DNA from 3 places in the Comamonas sp. UBA7528 genome. Region 2 is predicted to be linked to each of the others. Evidence: predicted binding sites of a transcription regulator. Region 2 holds the regulator's gene; each other region holds the start of a gene.

Region 1 (5,544 bases), on a different contig from region 2:
GCGGGCTTCTTCCGTGGCGACCACTTCGGCGGCAGGGATGTAGAAGTCACGCTTGTAGTTGAAGGTATGGATGATCGAAGCCACGATCACGGCTGCGAACGACACGCCTGCCAGCCACCAGATGTGCCAGATCAGCGCAAAGCCCAATACCAGCGACAGGCCCGAGATCACCACGCCGGCGCCGGTGTTGGCGGGCATGTGGATGGGCTGGAAGCCCGTCAGCGGACGTTGGTAGCTGTGCTTCTTCATGTCCCACCAGGCATCGATGTCATGCACCACGGGGGTGAAGGCAAAGTTGTACTGGGGAGGGGGCGAGGAAGTGGCCCATTCCAGCGTACGGCCACCCCATGGGTCACCGGACTCGTCACGCAGCTGGTCGCGCTTGAAGAAGCTGACGACGATCTGGATCAGGAAGCAGCCGATACCGGCGGCAATCATGGCAGCGCCCAGCGCAGCGATGACGAACCAGATCTGCAGCGAAGGATCTTCAAAGTGGTTGGCGCGGCGAGTCACACCCATCAGGCCCAGGATGTACAGGGGCGTGAAGGCGACCCAGAAGCCCACCAGCCACAGCCAGAACGAGCACTTGCCCCAGAACACGTCCAGCTTGTAGCCGAAGGCCTTGGGATACCAGTAGTTGATGGCGGCGAACACGGCAAACACCACGCCGCCGATGATCACATTGTGGAAGTGAGCGATCAGGAACAGCGAGTTGTGCAGCACGAAGTCGGCCGGAGGCACTGCCAGCAGCACGCCGGTCATACCACCGATGGCGAAGGTGCACATGAAGGCCACGGTCCACATCATGGGCAGATCGAACTTGATGCGGCCCTTGTACATGGTGAACAGCCAGTTGAAGATCTTGGCGCCCGTCGGGATCGAGATGATCATCGTCGTGATGCCGAAGAACGTGTTCACGCTGGCGCCCGAACCCATGGTGAAGAAGTGGTGCAGCCACACCAGGTAGGACAGGATGGTGATACACACCGTCGCATACACCATGGAGGTGTAGCCGAACAGACGCTTCTTGCTGAAGGTGGCCACGATTTCCGAGAACACGCCGAAAGCCGGCAGCACCAGGATGTACACCTCAGGGTGACCCCAGATCCAGATCAGATTCACGTACAACATGGCGTTGCCACCGAAGTCGTTCGAGAAGAAATGGGTACCCAGGTAACGGTCCAGCGACATCAGCACCAGAGCGGCGGTCAGCATGGGGAAGGACGCCACGATCAGGGCGTTGGTGCACAGCGAGGTCCAGACGAAGACGGGCATCTTCATCAGGTTCATGCCGGGGGCGCGCATCTTGATGATGGTGACGATCAGGTTGATACCCGACAGCGTCGTACCCACCCCCGCAATCTGCAGTGCCCAGATGTAGTAATCCAGCCCGGTGCTTCCGCTCTGGTTGCCCAGATTGGACAGTGCCAGCCAGCCCGAGGTGGAGAACTCGCCCAGGAACAGGGAGATCATCACCAGCACGGCGCCGGCGGTGGTCATCCAGAAGCTGAAGTTGTTCAGGAACGGGAAGGACACGTCACGCGCACCGATTTGCAGCGGCACCAGATAGTTCATCAGGCCGGTCACAAAAGGCATGGCCACGAAGAAGATCATGATCACGCCGTGGGCGGTGAAGATCTGGTCGTAGTGGTGCGGAGGCAGGTAGCCCAGGTTGTCACCGAAGGCCATGGCCTGCTGCAGACGCATCATGGCCGCGTCGGCAAAGCCGCGCAGGAACATGACCAGACCCAGGATCATGTACATGATGCCGATCTTCTTGTGGTCGATCGAGCAGATCCAGTCGCGCCACAGAGGGCCCCAGAGGCGGAACTTGGTCAGTGCCGCCATCATCACCAGGCCGCCCAGGACCACGGCGATGAAAGTCCATAACACGATGGGCTCATGCGCCATCGGTACGGCGTCCCAGCTGATCCGCCCGATGAGCGGATCGTTGGGCAAGGTTGTATTTCCAGACATATCGAGTCTCTTGCTAAGTGGCGGCCCCGCTCGCAGGCGCAGGCCAGACCGCCGTCAATGCTTACTGCTGTGCCACAGCACCCGGTTGATCGCGTTGGTCCAGGAGGGCCACCACGCGGTCAGCGTTCTGGACCGTGCACACGTCCTGGGGCAGGTTCAGACCTGCGGCCTTCATGTAGGCTTCGCCGCCGGCAGCGTCGATGGCCATCATGTGGTGCATGCACATCTTTCCGTCTTCCACGCAACGGTTCAGCACCTTGCTGTAGAGGCCGTCTTCCACGCTGGAGAAGCGCTTCACGGGATCGCGCTCGCTGGGCTTGGCCAGGTCGAGGTAGGCGTCACGCGTCAGGGGCTGGCCTTCGGCCTTGGCCTTGGCCACCCAGGCGTCGAAGCCTTCGTTGCTCAGACCGTGGAACTTGAAGGTCATGCCGGCAAAACCGGCGCCGCTGTAGTGCGATGCCAGGCCGTGGAACACGCCTTCCTTGTTGATCACGGCGTTCAGCTGGGTTTCCATGCCGGGCATGGCATAGATCATGCCGGCCAGGTCAGGCACATAGAACGCATTCATGGTGGAGGTGGCGGTCAGCTTGAAGCGGATCGGGCGATCCACCGGCGCAGCCAGCTCGTTCACCGTGGCGATGCCTTGCTCGGGCAGGAAGAACAGCCACTTCCAGTCCATGGCCACCACTTCCACTTCCAGGGGCTTGATTTCGGGCGCCAAGGCCTTAGTTTCAGACACACGGTCCAGTGGACGGTAGGGGTCGAGCTTGTGGGTGCTGATCCAGGTCAGCGCGCCCAGGGCGATGATGATGATGAGGGGAACGCTCCAGATCACCAGCTCCAGGGCCGTGGAATGGTGCCATTCGGGATCGTATTCGGCTTCGGTGTTCGACTGGCGATACTTCCAGGCGAACAACAGCGTCAACAGGATCACCGGCACGATGATGATCAACATCAGCAGGGTGGCAGTCACCACCAGCTGGCCCTGCTGGGCTGCGATGTCACCTGCGGGATTGAGTACGACGGCCTTGCTGCAACCAGTCAGACTGGCTATCAAGGCGGCCGCCGCGAGCCACGCGGGCCCACGGATTTCCTTGGATTGAAACATGCTATAGACGCAAAAAGACACGCACAGACGGATGTCGGCGCGGATTACAAGACGTTGCGAATTTACTTCGATCAAGGTTTTTTGCGATTGGACATTTTGTCCACCGCACCCCTGCGCTGGGTCATTGCAAGGCCGGAGCACATCAGTTAGGCGTTTTATGCCCTCCGTCGCAAAAAGTCCTTAACTCTTTGTTTCTATGGAATTTTCCGGTGCTTCGGCGGCACGGGTTAACGCTTACACACTAACCCCAGGACTCTCCCTACTCCCCGCACGGGCAGCGCACTTTGGCCACTAACCCTGTTGTCAGATGGGTCTTGACCACCCTCCAGCGACCGCCGGTCGCCACTTGATGGCCGTCAAGATCGGGAACTTCCCCTAAAAAGCCGTTTATCCGATTGCGAGCCCCAGCCCAAGGGCGTAGAAGGGAGGCACACCAACCTCATAGGAGTGTGTTTCATGAGTGGCCTCGCTTATCCGAACATCGCACCTGCTGGCGGTTTCCATGGCTCGGAAGACCTGTCCGACGCCGACACGCACGAAGAGGCTTCTCCCGGCGAAATCGCTGCTGGCGTCATCATCGGCCGGTCGTCCGAGTATTTCGACTTCTTCGTCTTCGGCATTGCCTGCGTGCTGGTGTTCCCGCACGTGTTCTTCCCCCACTACACCCTGCTCAACGGCATGCTGGCGTCGTTTGCGGTGTTCTCGCTGGCCTTCATCGCCCGCCCCATCGGCACCGCCATCTCCATGGTCATCCAGCAGCGCTGGGGCCGCGCCACCAAGCTGACCATCTCGCTGTTCCTGCTGGGGACCGCCACGGTGGGTATGGCCCTGCTGCCCGGTTATGTCGACCTGGGCCGCTACGCCATCGCCTTGCTGGTGCTGTTCCGCATCCTGCAGGGCCTGGCCCTGGGAGGCTCCTGGGATGGCCTGCCTTCGCTGCTGGCCCTGAGCGCCCCGCCCGAAAAACGCGGCTGGTATTCCATGATCGGCCAGTTGGGCGCTCCGCTGGGCTTTGTGGTGGCAGCCGCGCTGTTTGCCTACCTCTACAAGGCGCTGAGCCACGAGGAATTTGTGGAATGGGGCTGGCGCTACCCTTTCTGCGTGGCCTTCGCGATCAATGTGGTCGCCCTGTTCGCACGCCTGCGGCTGGTGGTGGGCCAGTCCTATACCCGCCTGCTGGAAAAGCTGGAACTGGAACCCGTACCCACCTTCGAGTTGACGCGCAGCGGTGAAGGCCGCAACGTGCTGATCGGCGCCCTGGCAGCCCTGGCCAGCTTTGCCCTGTTCCACCTGGTCACCGTGTTCCCGCTGTCGTGGATGACCATGTTTGGCGAAGACAGCGTCACCAGCATTCTCTGGACCCAGGTGCTGGGCGGCGTGCTGGCCGGCCTGGGGATTCTGGTGTCGGGCAAGCTGGCCGACCGCTTTGGCCGCCGCAATACCCTGGGCACCATGGCGGTGCTGATCGGCCTGTTCAGCTTCGCCGCCCCTTTCCTGCTGGATGGTGGCAGCGCCGGGCAGAACACCTTCATCCTGGTGGGCTTTGTGCTGCTGGGCCTGTCTTACGGCCAGTCCTCCGGCACCGTGACGGCCAATTTCTCCCGCCGCCTGCGCTATGTGGGCGCAGCCTACTCGTCCGATCTGGCCTGGCTGTTGGGCGCGGCCTTTGCCCCGCTGGTGGCGCTGGGCCTGTCCTCGCGCTTCGGCCCGGTGGCGGTAGGCCTGTACCTGCTGTCCGGCGCCATCTGCACGCTGGCGGCCCTGGGCATCAACCGCGCCATCGAAGCGCGGGGCAGCGACAACTGAAGACGGCTGCGCCGCGCCACACAGGCTGCTTCGGCAGCCTTTTTCATGCCTGCTCACATCGAGCACCGGCCACCGGCAAACGTTGCGGCGGCGCACCACGGGGAAAGCACCCCGTGCCGCCCCCGCCCCGGCACGGCACACTGCGGCCATTGCCACTTGCTTTGTCCACCATGCGCACCTTCTTCATGCCCCAAGGCCGCATCCATGTCTGGCAATGGGCGCTGCTGGCCTTGGGGGCTGCCGCCATGCTGACGGCCCAGGCCGGCTGGTTGGAGCTGCACCGGGTGTTCAAGCCGCTGGTCATGGTGGCGGCGCTGCTGGCGGTGTGCGCCCCGCGTTTTGCCCCGCGCAGCGCCCGGCGAGTGCGGGCACGCCACTGGCTGCTGGCGGCACTGGCCTGCAGCCTGGCGGGAGACGTCTGTCTGATGCTGGACGGGCTGTTCATCCCCGGTCTGGTGGCGTTCCTGTGCGCCCATGTCTGCTACATCCGGCTGTTTGCGCTGGATGCCCCCTGGCTGCCGCGGCGCACCCCGCTGCTGGCCTGCCTGCTGCTGGGCGCCGGGGTCTACAGCGTTCTGTGGGGCCATCTGCCGGTGGAGCTGCGCCTGCCCGTGGCGACCTATGTGCTGGTGATTGCGCTGATGGCCGCGCAG
Region 2 (5,544 bases):
GTGCGGTGCTTGAAGCATCGCAGCAGCTGGAAGCCGCCAACGCGGAAGGCGATGCGCAGAAGATCCGTGCAGCCCTGACGGCGCTGGAAGACGCCCTGCGTGCCGCCCCTGCGGCCGAAGCCGGGCAGCCGGCCACTGCGGCAGCACCAGCGGCCCCTGTGGCGGCCGACCGCCCGGTGAAGGCGGTGCGTGGCGATGACCGCCCCGGCATGCGCAAGGAAGCCCCGGCCGCGGCGGCAGCCGGCCGCAAGCCCGGCCCCCGCCAAGACCGGGGTGACCGGGGTGACCGTTTCGAGCGCACGGCCCGTGGCCCGCGCCTGGGTGATGCGGCTTTCCGCGCCCAGCGTGAAGCCCAGGAACACGCCCAGTCTGCGCTGCGCAAGCTGACGGCCCAGGCCCATGGCGAAGCCCTGACCCAGCTGATGGACGCCTGGTCCAAGCGCGACGCGGCCCTGGTGCCGCCCGCGCAGGAACTGGGCAAGCTGAGCAATGCCTCCCGCAACAGCTGGCATGCCGCCGTGGGCGCTGCCGCCAAGGGCGAGGCGACCGAATCGCTGCTGCGCCTGGAAATGGCCGCTGACGTGCCCACCCCGGCCGACCAGCTGTCCGCACGCCGTGCACTGCAGCTGCAGCTGCTGACCAACCGCAAGGCCACGGACCCGCGCACCACCTGGGAGCAGGATGTGGCGGCGGTGCTGGCTGCGGAGCGCAGCGACAGTGCGGCCCAGCGCCTGCAAAGCGCGCTCAAGGCTTTGCTGCGCGGCAGCAAGTAAGGCAGGCGCCAGCAGCGCCAGGATGCAGGGTCCTGCGCTGCAACCGCAAAAAGCCAGCCGAACGGCTGGCTTTTTTCATGCCATTTCAGGGTTTATGGGGACGCCGAAGGCAGTGACGCGGCAGAAAGAGGCTCGCACAATGGGGCATCTGCCCGCCACAACAAGGAGAGACCCATGCTGCTGCGTCGCTGGATGTGGATTGCCTGGCCGGCCTTTCTGGCCGCCGGGGTGATGGAGATGCTGGTGTTTGCCGTGGTCGACCCGCTGGAAATGCAGTGGCTGTCGGCCTACATCGAGGTGTCGCGCCTGGGCGTGTGCACGGTGGCCTTCTTTGTGTTCTGGGCCATCATCATGATGGCATCGGCCATGACCAGCCTGCTGGCGCTGTCCCCGCAGGAGCTCAATGGCCCGCAGGCCCGCGTTCCGTCGCTGTGAGCCGGGGGCATCACCCGGCAATGAAAAAAGCCTCCGGACGGAGGCTTTTTGCATGGGGCGGAAGGCGCTTATTCGCACGCGTGCTGGCTGTTGACGATGCGCTTGAGGCCTTCGGTGTCCAGGATGCGCACATGGCGCTGCTTCACTTCGACCAGACCTTCCTCGACAAACTTCGAGAAGGTGCGGCTGACCGTCTCCAACTTCAGGCCCAGGTAGCTGCCGATCTCCTCGCGCGTCATGCGCAGCACCAGCTCGGAAGACGAGAAGCCCCGGGTGTGCAGGCGCTGCACCAGGTTCAACACGAAGGCGGCCAGGCGCTCCTCGGCGCGCATGCTGCCCAGCAGCAGCATCACGCCGTGCTCGCGCACGATCTCGCGGCTCATCACCTTGTGCACATGCGACTGCAGGGCAGTCACTTCGCGCGAAAGCTCTTCCAGGCGGTCGAACGGCATCACGCAGACTTCCGCGTCTTCCAGCGCCACGGCATCGCAGGTGTGGTGGTCGTGCACGATCCCGTCCAGGCCAATGATCTCGCCCGCCATCTGAAAACCTGTCACCTGGTCACGGCCATCTTCCGTGGCCACGCAGGTCTTGAAGAACCCGGTGCGGATGGCATAGAGCGCCGTGAAGTCTTCGCCATTTCGGAACAAGGTGCTGCCCCGTTTGATTTTGCGACGCGTGGCCACAATATCGTCAATACGGTGCAACTGCTGCTCATTCAAGCCTGTGGGCATGCACAGTTCGCGCAGATTGCAGTTGGAGCAGGTGACTTTGATAGGGGGTGGTGTCATGGCACTGACGCCTTGGGCTCCCGCTGAACGGGCCATTGGACGTAACGCTGAAAGGTTATCGGGCTGGGAGGCGAGAGAGGGGGTGCTCAGTTGTGCGAATGATATGAATCAATTGTCTCAGGAATGGTATTTGAATGTCTTGATTTGCATCAAGGCTGATTTTCCCGGGGTGCGGCACAGTGCTGGGCAGCACCTAAGGAATATTCAATGACAGCAGTAACGCCGGAGCTTTTGCGTCGGTACGACGTGCCTGGGCCCCGTTATACCTCTTATCCCACCGCAGATCGCTTTATTGAAGCATTTGGTCAGGATGATTATGTGTTGGCGCTGGAACAGCGTAAGCACCATTCTGCGGCCAAGGCGCTTCCCATGTCACTGTATGTGCATGTGCCTTTTTGTGAGGCCTTGTGCTACTACTGCGCGTGCAACAAGATCATCACCAAGCACCATGAACGTGCGGTGACCTACCTGGAGTACCTGGAAAAAGAGGTCGCTCTGCAGGTGGCGCACTGTGGCAAGGGACAGGCAGTCAGCCAGTTGCATCTGGGTGGCGGCTCGCCGACCTTTCTGTCGGATGCCGAGCTGACCCGGCTGATGGACATGTTGCGCGCGAACTTCGCTTTTGAAGCGGTGGGCGAGTATTCCATCGAGGTCGATCCCCGCACGGTCACCCGCGAACGCCTGGCCCATCTGGCGCAACTGGGATTCAATCGCCTGAGTTTCGGGGTGCAGGATTTCGATCCCGATGTACAGAAGGCGGTGCACCGCGAACAACCGGCCGAGCAGGTGTTCGATCTGGTGCAGGCAGCGCGCGAACTGGGTTTCCATTCGGTCAACGTGGACCTGATCTATGGCCTGCCCAGGCAGACCGCCGCATCGTTTGCGCGCACCTTGGAACAGGTGTGCCAGCTGCGGCCGGACCGGATCGCGCTGTATGCCTATGCGCATTTGCCGGAGCGCTTCAAGCCGCAGCGCCGCATTGCCATCGAAGATCTGCCGGAGGCTTCGGACAAGCTGTCCATGCTCTCGGGCTCCATCGATGCCTTCATGCAGGCCGGCTATGTGTATGTGGGCATGGACCACTTTGCCCTGCCGGAAGACGCACTGGCCATTGCCAAGCGGCAAGGACGGCTGCACCGCAACTTCCAGGGCTACAGCACACAGCCGGACTGCGACCTGATTGCGCTGGGTGTGTCCGCCATCGGCCGCGTGGGTGCGACCTACAGCCAGAACGCCAAGACCCTGGAAGAGTATTACGACTTCCTCGATCAGGGCCGGCTGCCGGTGGTGCGGGGCCTGGCGCTGGGGCGGGATGACCTGGTGCGGCGCGCCGTCATCATGTCGCTGATGTGCCAGGGGGAAGTGCTGTTCGAGCCCATGAGCCAGTCGTGGCTGCTGGACTTCCAGCAGTACTTCGCGGGCGAACTGGAAATGCTGGCCCAGCAGCAGAAGCAGGGCCTGGTGGTGATCGATGACGACGGCATCAAGGTCACGCCCATGGGCTGGTTCTTTGTGCGCGGCGTGGCCATGACGTTTGACCGGCATTTGCAGGCGGGCAAGAACCGGGCGCGTTTTTCCAGGATCATCTAGCCCATGTGGCTGTCGTTGCTTGGAACCGCTTTTTTCATGGGGCTCGTGGGTGGGCCCCATTGTCTTGCGATGTGCGCCGCACCCTGTGCGGCCATCGTCTCGCCGTTGCGCACCGGCGGGCGGGTGGTATCCATCCAGCAAGAAGGGGCTTCGGCCCAGCCGATGGAGGCTGCCAATGCCGGGCGCTGGCTGGGCTTTCACGCCGGTCGCCTGATGGGCTATGCCGCGCTGGGTGGCGTGGCGGCCTATGCCATGGAGACGGTGGCCTGGTTCTCCGACCGTACCTCCGCCTTGCATCCGCTGTGGGTGCTGCTGCACCTGGCGGCATTGGCATGGGGCCTGATGCTGCTGCTGCAGGCCCGCCAGCCGCAGTGGGTGGAATCCGGCGGGCGCAAGCTCTGGGGCAAGGTGCAGCACGGTGTGCGCGGGCCGGGTGGAACCTGGGTGGCCGGTAGCCTGTGGGCTTTCCTGCCCTGCGGTCTGCTCTATTCCGCTGTCATGGTGGCAGCCCTGGCCGGTGGCGTGTGGCAGGGCGCTGCATCCATGGTGGCATTCGGGGTCGGTGGGGGCCTGTGGCTGGCCCTGGGTCCCTGGCTGTGGCGGCGCATTAGCCGCCTGCAGCAGTGGCGCGAAGCCTGGGGGCTGCGCACCGCTGGCGCCCTGCTGGCGGGCGTCTCGCTGTGGGCGCTGTGGATGGACATGGTGCATGTGCCGTCACAGTGGTGCCGCTGAGGCTGACATGGGATGGTGACATGGTGCAATATGCTGTTGCTTGCTGAAGCACAGCGGCGTCGCTTGCACAACCCCTTTATGTAAGTACTTATTTGTCCCAGGCAGTCGTCATAATGAGCGGTTTGGATCGACTGGCTTGCTGGCGTGCTGCAGCCCAAACAACGTGACGCACTCCCTTTTAATTGACGTTCGGGACATCTGCATAGGTATGTATGTCCAATTGGACATTGGCTGGTTGCGCCATCCATTTCCAGTGAGCAGCTTTCGAGTGACCAGCCAGGAACAGATTGACGTGCTGCAGTCACTGGGTTTGGATGAGATTCGTTGCATTCCTGCAAAATCTGATCCCAGTGTTTTGACTTTTTTACCTCCTCTTACAAATGAGGAGGAAGAGGTGCCCCCAGCTGAGGCCGCGCCGCCACAGCCGGCACGGCCTGCCACCATCGGCTCGTCCGGGCTGCACATCCCGACACTGGCGGCACGCGATGTGTCGGCCACGGCGTCGAGCGAAGTGGCCGCGCTGAAAACCTGCGACCAGCGTTTCTCGGCAGCCACCCACAGCTACCGCGAAGTCGTGTCGCGGCTGGTCAACGACCCGCAGGACGCGATGCGCGCCAGCTCGAGCCTGGTGGCCGGGTATATCGCCGAGCTGCTGGATGCCTCGCAGACAGCCATCCGCCTGCTGTCCGAGAGCGTGGGCGAACAGCAAGGCGCCCACCCCATCAATGTCACCGTGCTCTCGCTGCTGCTGGGCAAGTCCCATGGGCTCAATTCGGCGCGGCTCATGGACCTGGGCCTGGCCGCCTTGCTGCACGATGTGGGCAAAAGAGATATCGATCCCCGCTGCACCGAACTGCTGCCCAGCTTCACACCGGAGCAGAAGGCCGCATACGAAGACCATGTGGGCGCTTCGGTGGCCTATGGCCAGCGCATGGGGCTGTCGCCCGCCGCCCTGACGGCGATTGCGCAGCACCACGAGGCGACGGACGGCACCGGCTTTCCGCTCCATCTGGTGGAGGAGGACCTGACCATCGAAGGCCAGATCCTGGCGCTGACCAATTGCTACGACAAGCTGTGCAATCCGCTGGCGCATGCGGTGGCGCTGACGCCGCACGAAGCGCTGTCGGACCTGTTTGGGCGCCGCCGCGGCGGCTTCACGCGCGAGCTGGTGGAACTCTTTGTGCGTGTGATGGGGGTGTATCCCCCGGGCTCGGTGGTGCAGC
Region 3 (5,544 bases), on a different contig from region 2:
TCGATCTTGAAGCGCTTGGAGAACTCCATCAGCTGCCACAGATCCGAGTGGGCTTCTCCCGGCGCCTTCACCAGCTGGTGCCAGAAGTGGGTGCGGCGCTCGGCGTTGCCGTAGGCACCCTCTTTTTCCACCCACATGGCGGTGGGCAGAATCAGGTCGGCGGCCACGGCTGTCACCGTGGGGTAGGCATCCGAGACCACGATGAAGTTCTCGGGGTTGCGGTAGCCGGGGTAGCCTTCCTGGGCCAGGTTGGCACCGGCCTGGATGTTGTTGTTCACCATCACCCAGTAGGCGTTGAGCTTGCCATCCTTGAGCATGCGGTTCTGCAGCACGGCGTGGTAGCCGGGCTTGCCGGGGATGGTGCCTTCCGGCAGCTTCCACATCGCCTCGGCCATGGCGCGGTGCTTGGGATTGGTCACCACCATGTCAGCCGGCAGGCGGTGCGAGAAGGTGCCCACTTCCCGGGCAGTGCCGCAGGCCGAAGGCTGGCCCGTCAGCGAGAACGGGCTGTTGCCGGGCGTGGCGATCTTGCCGGTCAGCAGGTGGATGTTGTAGACCATGTTGTTCGCCCAGACACCGCGGGTGTGCTGGTTGAAGCCCATGGTCCAGAAGGACACCACCTTGGTCTTGGGGTCGGCGTACAGCTCGGCCAGCGCCTTCAGCCGGTTCGCGGGCACGCCGGTCAGCTCGGTCGTGTACTCCAGCGTGTATTTGGAGACGTACTTGGCGTACTCCTCATACGTCATCGGCTTGGCGCCGTTCGGATCGTCCGCATTCTTGGCCGCTTTCTGCAGCGGATGCTCGGGACGCAGGCCATAGCCAATGTCGGTATTGCCCAGCTTGAAGTTGCAGTGCTTGGAGACGAAGTCCTGGTTCACGCGCCCGGTGGCGATGATGTGGTTGGCGATGTAGTTCAGGATCGCCAGATCGGTCTGGGGCTTGAACGTCAGCTCGATGTCGGCCAGCTCATACGAGCGGTGCTCGAAGGTCGACAGCACGGCCACCTTGACGTCCGGATTGCTCAGGCGGCGGTCGGTCACGCGGGTCCAAAGCACCGGGTGCATTTCCGCCATGTTCGAGCCCCACAGCACAAAGACCGTGGCCTGCTCGATATCGTCGTAGCAGCCCATGGGCTCGTCCATGCCGAAGGTGCGCATGAAGCCGGCCACGGCAGACGCCATGCAGTGGCGCGCATTGGGGTCGATGTTGTTGGAACGGAAACCTGCCTTGAACAGCTTGGAGGCGGCATAGCCTTCCCATACCGTCCACTGGCCCGAGCCGAACATGCCCACCCCGGAAGGACCCTGCTTTTTCAGCGCCTTTTTGAACTGCTCGGCCATCACGTCGAAGGCCTTGTCCCAGGACACGGGCTGGAATTCACCGTCCTTGGCGTACGCGCCATTCTTCATGCGCAGCAGCGGCTTGGTCAGCCGGTCTTCGCCGTACATGATCTTGGACAGGAAGTAGCCCTTGACGCAGTTGAGCCCCCGGTTCACTTCCGCTTCGGGGTCGCCCTGCGTGGCCACCACGCGGTTGTCCTTGACGGCCACCATCACGCCACAGCCCGTGCCGCAGAAGCGGCAGGGGGCCTTGGACCATGTCAGTTGCGCGCCGCCTGCCTGCGGCACCGTACCCTGCGAAATGGCTTCAATGGGAATGCCGGCCACGGCACCTGCTGCCGCAGCGGCAGATTGACGAACGAAGTCACGCCTTGTGCTGCTCATGCTTTACCTCTTGATTGAGTGAATGCCATGCCTCGGCATGCTGGTAGACCAGAGAGACGTTGATCACGCCCTCCAGGTGTTGGATGTTGGAAACACGGTCCAGGACGGAAGCGGCGCTGGGCCCTTCCAGCGTGACGACCAGCTTGCCGCTGGGGTGGGTGCCGTGCAGCACCAGCCCGTCGACACCGATCACCGCCTGCGCCACCCCCGTCAACGACGCGGGCACCACATGCACGACCAGACTGGCGATATGCAGTTCATCGCTCATGTATCACCTCCCCTTCACGCGTGAGGGGGGCCGGCGAACATTTGATAGAACCAGACGAGAAAACCGTAGGTCACGATGATGGCACCCGTAAGGACGGGGGCCATGACCACAGTCAGAAACGCAAAACTGCGCAGTTCCTCTTGGCGGGTAGAGGGGGCTTGAGGGTCGGCCATAGGGACTCCCGTGGGTGTGGCACCAAGGTGCCTTGTAGGTCACGCCAAACGCTTGCCAGCCCTTTCGGGGAGCCCTTCCGGACCGGGTCAGCAGCTCAGTGCAACGGGTTTTTTATTAATGCGCCCATAATATTTTCGATACTACGCCAAGTACTTGATGAATATCAAATGCAGTGCACCATCTTGGTGTCACGACACCGTAATTCGCACCAATTCGAATCACACTTACCCCGCACTTTGCGCACCGCGCACCCATACGCGCCATACCGCAGCCGGGTGCCGCCGCGCTCCCGGGATCGGCGCTACAGTGCTGCCATGCCTGAGACTGCCGCTATCCCTGCTTCCCCTGCTTCTTTCACTATTTCTCCGGAGCCCAACGCGCTCCATTGGACCGTCCATATCGACGGCAGCGCCCTGCCCAACCCCGGCCGCATGGCGCTAGGGGCGGTCCTGGTCAGCCCTGCCGGTATCTGCCACACCGTGTCGCAGGACACCCACCGCACCGGCTGCAACAACGAAGCCGAGGTACTGGCCCTGCTGGCCGCACTGGAAGTGCTGCGTACCCAGCAGGCCCAGCATGCGCGTGTCTACAGCGACAGCAGCATCCTGGTGGAACAGCTCACCCTGGCCAAGCCCAAGCCCGTGGTGCGCCTGACTCCGCTGTATGACCAGGCCCGTGCGGCAGTGCGGCAGTTTGCGGAAGTCACATTGCATTGGGTGCCGCGCCACCGCAACCAGCAGGCCGATGCCTTGGCTCGCGCGGCCTTGCAGCTCGCGGGGGCTGTGCCTGTCCCCACAGCCGTCAACCGTAAGCCGTAAGTCTGATCAAGCGGCCTGCGCCTCATCTGTATGCCTGCCGTCATTGGCAGGAGGCGTTGCAGGAGCCGCAGCGGGATCGGCTGGGGTGGTGCTAGCAGCCGGTGCTGTCCCCGCTGTGCTGGCAGTGCTGCCGGCACCGACTGCACCCACATCCGGTGCCGCCGCCCGCACCGTGCCTGCTTCGGCCTCGCTACGCGCCTCCGTCAGACGGGTGCCGCAACGCCGGCAAAAGCGTGCATCGTCCTCATGGCGTGCCTCACCACAGGTCTCGCAGTGCAGCGGCCGCCGGCAGGGCTTGGTGCCAAAACCGCGCGACAGTTCCACCCCCACAATACCGGTGGGCACGGCCAGAATGCTCCAGCCCACCAGCATCATCGCGGAGGCAAAGATCTTGCCCAACGGCGTGGACGGCGTGACATCGCCATAGCCCACGGTGGTCACAGTGGAAATGGCCCAGTACATGCCCATGGGCATGCTGGTAAAGCCATGCTCGGGGCCCTCGATCACAAAGATCAACGCGCCCATCACGAACACGATCACCGCCACCACGCTGAGGAAGACAAATATCTTGCGTGCGCTGTGCTTCAGCGCCCGGCCCAGCATGAAGTAATCCTCCAGGAAGCCACGCAGGATGGGGAACACATGGAAGGTGCGCACCAGCCGCAGCGCCCGGATGGCGCCCAGGAACTGGTATTCCGGATGGAACAACGACAGATAGCCGGGGATGATGGCCAGCAGGTCCACCAGTCCGTAGAAGCTCAAGGCATAGCGCCAGGGCCGACGCACGGAAATCAGCCGCAGGCCATATTCCACCGTGAACGCCAGCGTGAACATCCACTCCAGCGTGCGCAGCCCGTACACCATCCAGCCCTGGGCAATCGACGGAATGCTGTGCGCAATCACCACGCACAGGCTCAGCACGATGGCCACGGTCAGCCGCTTTTCAAAGCGTTTGCCCATGGGCGTGTTGGTCTCGAACACCGTGCGGTAGATGCTCTGGCGCCAGCGCGCCACCGGCACCCCCAGGCGCTCGGCCGAGGGGTATTTATCGTGGAAAAAGTCGATCAGAAAATCCAGCCAGCGCATGGGTCACCATCAGGTGGAGCGCATGACCGGCAGCTGGCGTGCGGCACGTCCCGCCTGCCCGAACCCAGCGGCCGGTCGCACGCCCCTGAAAATAAAGCGGCTTGTGCCGCTTTCGTCGGCAAAACCGCCAAGATCAAAGCTGCAAGCGCACAAGTTGCTCACATTTTGCCTAATCTCGCCTGCGCCATGCCTGGCACGACCTGCAAAACCCCGTCCTGTCGCCGCAATCCACCGCGGTGTGTCCCTCTGCCACAACTGGATGCAGGGGCAGCACCAAATGAAACACCCCGCCAGAAGCGGGGTGTGGTGTCAGCAGTGCGCATGCGCCGCCGCAGGGACTCAGGGGCGGATCACCACCTGCGGGCTGATCACGATCGCACCGGGCGGCACTGCAGGATAGACCATGACGGGCGGCGGCGGGCGGTGGTAGACCATGGGTTGCGCACGGCACTTGCGCTTTTCCTTGAACTCGCCGTTGCGCTTCCACTTGCGCTCCACCTTGCAGTGGCCGTCCCAGAATTCTTCCTTGTAGCTGCCGCCTTTGTGCTTGTGGCGGTGGCCATGGTCGTCATGGTCCGCCAGCACCGACAACGGGAGCGCACACAACAAGGCCGACAACAGCCAGTGGGGAGCCTGGGAGAAGATCATTGTTAGGAACCGGAAAAACAGAACGCGCAAGCCTACTGGAATGCCGCACGATCAGGTGTTTCCAATCATCACAGCAGCCCCGGCCACGGCTCAGCAATTGCCCTTCTTGGCCTGCCCCGGCGGACAGAAATCCCGGTCATTTCCACGGCCATGGTCATGGCCATAGCCCGGATACACCACACAGCCCGACAACAGGGCCACCACAGACAGCATCGCACACCATTTTTTCATCGCACAACTCCTTTGCAAGGCGTGGGAAGTCTAGAAAGTTTGCACCGCCAGCAATGGAAAGTCTTGTAAGAAATTGTCCGCTGCACCGACCTGTCCCATAGCCCGCGGCGCCCACATGCCTTGCATACCCACTCGGTTGGCACACCGCCGCTGCCAGCACGCTGACATGCCAATCAGCTACTGACTGACAAGCAGACACCCTGTCTGCCTCATATTGCGCCCCCCGGCGCCACCGATAGTGGGCAGACGAACGCACACCTACCCCCAGTCAGGAGACCGCCCATGACCGACGCTGATGCTGCACGCCTGGAATCCCATGCACCACCACCCGTCCTGGCGCCCTTGCCGGAGCCACTGCCGCCGGAAGAGGTGCTGCAGTTGCTGGCCCAGCAGTCCCCGTTGGGCGAACACAGCGTGGACGCGTTCTGAACTTCCACTGGCCCAGTTCCAGCACCCTGCGTGTGGTAGCTGCTAGAATTTGCACACCAGCTTCAAGTGCTGGTCGCCCGAGTTATGACTATTGCAGGGGCGTTACCAACTGCTAAAACGTTGAGCCGCGCACTCCTCCCCGCACGTAGCAGACGTTTCAACAGTC

Evidence for each region. Region 2 encodes FNR, which switches genes on or off when oxygen is low (the NO sensors DNR and NnrR bind a similar motif). Its sites were predicted from a motif close to TTGATNNNNATCAA; they were not measured.
Region 1: the regulator FNR is predicted to act here: its motif matches at 3,147-3,160, upstream of cyoA (ubiquinol oxidase subunit II).
Region 3: the regulator FNR is predicted to act here: its motif matches at 2,320-2,333, upstream of napE (periplasmic nitrate reductase, NapE protein).

The regions. Positions count from the first base shown of each region.
Region 1 covers NZ_DLMU01000010.1:147,456-152,999, forward strand. Annotated here, with positions in the region: gene cyoB (cytochrome o ubiquinol oxidase subunit I) at 1-1,977, opposite strand, end outside; gene cyoA (ubiquinol oxidase subunit II) at 2,039-3,085, opposite strand; gene B3349_RS13690 (MFS transporter) at 3,542-4,891, shown strand; gene B3349_RS13695 (lysoplasmalogenase) at 5,062-5,544, shown strand, end outside.
Region 2 covers NZ_DLMU01000001.1:272,021-277,564, reverse strand. Annotated here, with positions in the region: gene B3349_RS01265 (DUF349 domain-containing protein) at 1-773, shown strand, start outside; gene B3349_RS01260 (hypothetical protein) at 948-1,208, shown strand; gene B3349_RS01255 (fumarate/nitrate reduction transcriptional regulator Fnr) at 1,277-1,999, opposite strand; gene hemN (oxygen-independent coproporphyrinogen III oxidase) at 2,207-3,589, shown strand; gene B3349_RS01245 (sulfite exporter TauE/SafE family protein) at 3,593-4,321, shown strand; gene B3349_RS01240 (cyclic di-GMP phosphodiesterase) at 4,485-5,544, shown strand, end outside.
Region 3 covers NZ_DLMU01000016.1:162,448-167,991, reverse strand. Annotated here, with positions in the region: gene napA (periplasmic nitrate reductase subunit alpha) at 1-1,724, opposite strand, end outside; gene B3349_RS20220 (chaperone NapD) at 1,705-1,992, opposite strand; gene napE (periplasmic nitrate reductase, NapE protein) at 2,007-2,165, opposite strand; gene B3349_RS20210 (reverse transcriptase-like protein) at 2,481-2,984, shown strand; gene B3349_RS20205 (ion transporter) at 2,991-4,070, opposite strand; gene B3349_RS20200 (hypothetical protein) at 4,410-4,718, opposite strand; gene B3349_RS20195 (hypothetical protein) at 5,232-5,378, shown strand.